DNA from 2 places in the Bacillus sp. V2I10 genome. Region 2 is predicted to be linked to the other one. Evidence: riboswitches for the same ligand, from Rfam matches in the RefSeq annotation. Region 2 holds a riboswitch; the other holds the start of a gene.

Region 1 (3,145 bases), 480 kb from region 2:
TTCACAGTATTTCTTAAATCGTGGGAAATTCTCATCGAGCAGAACTTTGGTCCGCACATCGAGCAGAAATGAGCGGTTTTAGCTCCTTCGGCAGGTAACGTTTCATCATGATATTCCTTTGCCCGATCAGGATCAAGGGATAGATTAAATTGATCTTCCCAGCGGAATTCAAATCTCGCCTTAGACAGGGCATCGTCTCTATACTGTGCATTTGGATGTCCTTTGGCGAGATCAGCGGCGTGCGCAGCAATCTTATAGGCTATGACTCCATCGCGAACATCATCTTTATTAGGCAATCCTAAATGCTCTTTCGGCGTCACATAGCAAAGCATCGCGGTACCGAACCAGCCGATCATCGCTGCACCAATAGCTGAAGTGATATGATCATAACCAGGTGCGATATCTGTCGTTAATGGTCCAAGGGTGTAAAATGGTGCCTCATGGCAAATTTCCTGCTGCTTTTCTACATTTTCCCGTATCATGTGCATCGGCACATGGCCTGGACCTTCGATCATCACCTGAACATCATGCTTCCATGCGATTTTTGTAAGTTCTCCAAGGGTCTCTAGTTCTGCAAATTGGGCTTCATCATTTGCATCTGCAATCGATCCAGGACGCAGGCCATCGCCTAATGAAATGGAAATATCATATTGTTTTGAAATCTCGCAAATCTCCTCAAAATGAGTATAGAGAAAGTTTTCTTCGTGGTGAGCTAAGCACCATCCTGCAAGAATGGATCCTCCTCTTGATACAATCCCGGTTGTTCTTTTAATTGTAAGAGGGATGTACCTCAGCAAAACACCTGCATGGATTGTAAAGTAATCGACCCCTTGTTCCGCCTGTTCTATTAAGGTATCTCTGTACACTTCCCAGGTTAAATCCTCAGCAATGCCTTTTACTTTTTCAAGCGCCTGGTAGATGGGCACCGTTCCAACTGGTACTGGAGAATTTCTGATAATCCATTCCCGGGTGGTGTGAATATCCTTGCCTGTCGATAAATCCATGATGTTGTCAGCACCCCATTTGATTGCCCATGTCATTTTTTCAACTTCTTCTTCAATAGATGAGGTTACTGCTGAGTTGCCTATATTTGCATTAATTTTGACATGAAAATGTTTGCCTATGATCATAGGTTCACTTTCTCTATGATTGATGTTTGCAGGTATAATAGCTCTGCCGGCCGCAACTTCACTTCTAATGAATTCAGGGTCCATGTTTTCACGAATGGCTATAAACTCCATCTCAGGTGTAATAATTCCTTTTCTGGCGTAATGAAGCTGAGTGACATTGGCATTCTTTTTTGCCCGCAGTACATTTCTATCGCCAGTAAAGACGTTTTCATTTGAAGTGATATCCCCTTGGCGGCCGTTATCCTCAGGCTTAACTTTGCGCCCTGAATATTCTTCCACATCATTCCGTTCAAAAATCCAGTTTCTTCTGACTTCAGGTAAACCTTTTTTAATATCAATGGCAGCTGATTGATCCGTATAAGGACCACTCGTATCATAAACAAGCACAGGTTCATTATCCTGTGACAATTCAATTTTCCGAAATGGAACACGAATATCCTCTCTTGATCCTGTTTTGTACATCTTTTTGCTGCCATCAAACTGTTTAGTGAATGCGAAATCCAATCTTAACTCCTCCTCGTATCGTTTAGTAGAGATTTGATCTGCACCCGCGAAAGAAATAGAAAAAGGGTTCTGTTAATGAACAGAACCCTTGGAACAGTATGTGTAAAAAGCCAAAAAAACGGCCTACGCCACACCGCTTCCCTACGCTGGTATCATCCAGATCAGGTTCAAAGGGTCAAAGAATTGCTTTCTTCTCTCAGTCCAGCATCATGGACTCCCCCAGCAGAATAAAAAATATTCATTTGTTAGCAATATAGCAGGTAAATTGGCAAGCTTGCAAGTGATAATTTTCACATTTATACATTTTGAAGATGATCGAGAAACAATGATGTGGTTCATTGTACCTGATTTCAGTCCAATTTCTTTTTTCAAAAGTATTTCAGATACATACTTTTACCAATATACTAAGAAACTACTTAATACAGATTCTAACGGAGGGGTAAGTGTATGTTTTCTTTATTAAGAAAAAAAACAATCAAAGCAAACGGCACAGCAGCCAAAGAATACGGCACCTCCAAAAGATACTAATATACCTGTTTCTTCTCATTTTAATGTTAATATCGCAAAAATCCTGACTCATTTGGATCATACAGATGATTTAGGCCAAAGAAAGATTCTATTCAAAGGGAAGCAAGGGTTATTGCTGTATCTTGTACCGCTAATCAAGACTGAGAAAATCAATAAAGATATTATTGCGCCTCTGCAGCATGCACAGTCAGGTGAGGCAGAAGATGTTGTACAGGTTGCTTCCGTAGCTAAAACGAAAGATATCCATGAAGCTATTCATTTACTATCAAAGGGAGCATGTTTATTTTTAGTAGATGATTTAGATTATATCTATGCCATTGATGCAACGCAGCATGAGGGCAGGGCTGTTGAACAGCCCCATAACGAAAAGGTCGTTCACGGCTCTCATGAAAGTTTTGTAGAAAATCTCGATAAAAATCTCAATTTAATTAGACTAGGATACTAGATGGAAGTGTTGTCGTTAAATATGTGGAGATTGGAGAAATCTCAAGAAAAATAGGAACACATTCCGTATTGATCATAAGATACGGGCTTTTTATTTATTCGCCACAAGGATAGTACCTTATTAATTGAATTTTTGTTATATTAAGGATATGTATGTACTTGGAGGAGGGATGGACCGCGATGAAGAATCTGGAACAGGCTCATGAAGAGAAAGTCCTTTCTCAGGAAAAACTCGATGGCTTAATGGAAGTCTATCTTAATCAGCTTGAGAACTCTCCAACCGCATTTTTAATTCACGAAAACCGAAAGTGGACATATATTAATCCTTCTGCAATGAATCTGTTAGAGTTCACCTGCAAGGAGGAACTGATTGGAAAACCCATCTGGAATTCAATTGATCCTCAGCATAGAGAGATAATCGAGCAGCGGATTACCGATACAAAAAATGGCTACACACCGTGTTCAATGGAACAGAACTGGTATACCAGACGAGGATTGCCCATAACCGTAGAAGTGACAATGCTGCCAAACGTATGGGG
Region 2 (3,145 bases):
CAACTTCACCAGAAGCAACGATCTGATCCGCACTGACTCCTTCACCAGGTTCAACTATTTCAACATCAAGACCTTCTTCTTTATAGAAGCCATTTTCTTTCGCTGCATAAATACCTGTATGATTTGTGTTTGGAAACCAATCAAGCATAATCTTCACTTTTTTTAATTCTTCATTAGTGTTTTTTTCCGCTGATCCGCATCCAGATAAGATGAATACTAAACTAAATAGAATAAATAAGAGTTTTTTCATTTTTTCTCCCCCGTAGCTAGTTAGAATTCTTTTGCTGCTTATATTTCCAGGGCATCATGATTCTTGCCAGTATTTCAATGAGTGCAAAAATTATTAAGCTTAAACCTACTATTAAGACGATTGTTGCAAATACTTTATCTGTCAGGAACGATTGGGAGGATCGAGTCAATAGAATGCCGAGTCCTTTGCTTGCACCCAGCCACTCTCCGATAACCGCCCCCATCACACTGTATGTTCCGGCTATTTTTAACCCTGAAAAAAAGAAAGGTGTTGCAGCTGGAAGCTTCAGTTTTAAAAACATCTGTCTGCGGCTGGCTCCAAGCGTTCTCATGAGCTTCACCATATCCCTGTCTATTAAACGGAAGCCGTCAGACAGATTGATGGCGATCGGAAAGAAACAAACGAGCGCCACGACAATTACTTTAGGAAAAATGCCGAATCCGAACCAGATGATAAGCAATGGAGCTAGCGCTATTATAGGAATGGTTTGCGAAAGAACAAGCAGCGGTTCAACTGCTTTTCGAACCCAATCTGACATGTCTATTAAGATAGCAATCAATACACCTGCTGTTACAGCGATCAATAAACCAAGCACTGCTTCCGACAGAGTCTGCAGGATATGTCCGCCTATCGTTCCCCTCATTTCTGCAAGCGTGATGAAAATATGAGTCGGACGCGGCAGAATCCATTTTTCCACTTTTGATGCGATGACAGCCAATTCCCACAAAAAGAGGAATGACAGCAGCACTATACCAGGAAGCGCAATTCCTGAAAGTGTTTTAACGGTATTTCTTAAGTTTTTCATCCATTGTGACCCCTTCTTTTGGACGGTAATGAATTTTCATGTGAGTCATTACCTCAGCGGCACCGGCTGAAATACAGGCATCCTGCGCTTGCTTAACAATATTAATCAGTTCATCAAGCTCTCCCTCCATCACCGTCTCCATCGCACCGACCTCATATTTGACTCCTGATTGCTGAACAACCTCGATCGCTTTGTCGACAATTTCATATGTATTCCCTTCTGATGATTTAGGCAGCACCTGAAATGCTAGATTTACACTGGCCATTCTTTATCCTCCTTAAAATTTATTAATATATGAATATCTGACCGAACGACAAAAAAGGCTGCCACTGGGGCAGCCTTAACGCATTCGCAAAGTTATGGAAAAAATAATGCATCTTCCGCATTCCCTCCGCTGGCATTACCCAGATCAGGTTAAAGGGTCGATACAAGAATCAGAATCAGTATCCTCTCAGCCAAGTTCACTCAGCTCCCCTGCATATATTGAATTCATGGAAACTATAGCAAGGTTTTGGACCCTTGTAAAGACTGATAAAAGAGCTTTCCATTATTTTCTGAAAAAAATCAAAATTTAATCTTGTCGAATTTTGCAACTTCCTGTATAGTAGTGTCTAAATCATATATTGCATTTGACCACTTGGGGAGCCATTCGGCTGAGAGTGAACGTTTTGTTCAGACCCGTTGAACCTGTATAGTTAAAGCTTACGTAGGGATGTGGCGATGGATTCAAGTGATAACCCAACCAAAGCAGTGCGTGGAAACCATCCGACATTCCCCGCATTGCTTTTTATTATGGAAAAAAACAGCCCCGGTCGAATGCCGAAAAGGGGAAGCGCTATGCAGACAAATACACGTTTAGTTTTTTTAGTAGAAGCAGCGATTCTATCAGCCATTGCATTTCTGCTTGATTTAGCAACAAGCTTCATTGGCAAAATGCCTCAGGGAGGGTCAATCTCACTTGCAATGATTCCAGTCCTGATCATGGGTTTTCGCCACGGATTAAAAGGAGGACTGCTGACAGGCTTTTTACTTGGCGTTTTGCAGACAATTATGGGCTACACCACAATTGTACATCCAATCCAGGGTTTTCTTGACTATTTTGTCGCATTTACCGTGGTAGGTGCAGGAGGAGTATTCTATAAACAAGTCCAAAGCTCTTTGAATCCTCTTAACAGAGGACGATTAATTGCTTACGTAGTGGCAGCAGCTTTTCTTGGAAGCTTCCTTAGATTTGCGGCACATACACTTGCTGGAGCTGTATTCTTTGCAGAATTTGCAGGTGATAAGCCCGTTCTGCTGTATTCAGCCGGCTATAACGCTTCCTACATGGTGCCTACATTTATCATTTGCTCAATCGTCTTAGTATTGATGCTCACTGCTTCTAAATCACTTGTCTTAAAAAGAAAATAGATTCTGCCAAAAGCACCGATGTTTTTTTCGGTGCTTTTTTATACTATCAAAATTTATATAATCCCTTCCATTTATTTCTATTCCAGCGCCCAACTCCTCAGTCAGAACGGATCCGCCTAAAAAGCCAGTACTTTTCCATCGGATCCTTATCTGTCTTTAGGAGCTGATCTAGACCATCCGCTTTTCTTGTCATAAACTCTCTATCATCGGCATGTACTAGTAGTAATAGATTTCTTATGGAGGACAAATGATGAATCTATCCTACTCATTGATGATGATAACTTTTTTATTGTCGATTATTAATTTTCTATATGGTTATTTTGAAGCGATAAGGATCAGCAACGAAGAAGAATTAGTCAACGGCTGGTCTATGATTTTCTCTTTCCCGCTTGGGTTTGTATTCGCCTATTTTGCTTCGGTATTTCATCAGCAGATTTTACCTCACTAAAAAGAAACGCGACACTGTCACGTTTCTTTTTTTATTGCCTCAATTAATTTCTCTAAGTACGGATCCAATTTCTCAAATGAGTATCCAGCACTTTCAGCCTTTGACACATTTAGTGTCCAATCACCTGATAATCCATAAGGTGAAGCATTCTCTTTCGCAATCTCGCCTGTCACAATCGCTTTTTTCCCGACAGCATATCCGATTTTATGCAGAAGATCATTCAGTGACAGAC

Evidence for each region. Region 2 has a riboswitch for thiamine pyrophosphate ahead of QFZ72_RS07095 (MTH1187 family thiamine-binding protein). Riboswitches for the same ligand answer to the same signal wherever they lie in the genome.
Region 1: another riboswitch for thiamine pyrophosphate. It lies ahead of thiC (phosphomethylpyrimidine synthase ThiC); the one in region 2 lies ahead of QFZ72_RS07095 (MTH1187 family thiamine-binding protein).

What each region holds. Positions count from the first base shown of each region.
Region 1 covers NZ_JAUSYV010000001.1:939,668-942,812, forward strand. Annotated here, with positions in the region: gene thiC (phosphomethylpyrimidine synthase ThiC) at 1-1,634, opposite strand, end outside; TPP riboswitch at 1,756-1,865, opposite strand; gene QFZ72_RS04800 (spore germination protein) at 2,215-2,607, shown strand; gene QFZ72_RS04805 (PAS domain S-box protein) at 2,787-3,145, shown strand, end outside.
Region 2 covers NZ_JAUSYV010000001.1:1,422,579-1,425,723, reverse strand. Annotated here, with positions in the region: gene QFZ72_RS07105 (ABC transporter substrate-binding protein) at 1-250, opposite strand, end outside; gene QFZ72_RS07100 (ABC transporter permease) at 267-1,055, opposite strand; gene QFZ72_RS07095 (MTH1187 family thiamine-binding protein) at 1,030-1,320, opposite strand; TPP riboswitch at 1,423-1,541, opposite strand; TPP riboswitch at 1,684-1,785, shown strand; gene thiT (energy-coupled thiamine transporter ThiT) at 1,893-2,465, shown strand; gene QFZ72_RS07085 (hypothetical protein) at 2,716-2,913, shown strand; gene QFZ72_RS07080 (Rossmann-fold NAD(P)-binding domain-containing protein) at 2,931-3,145, opposite strand, start outside.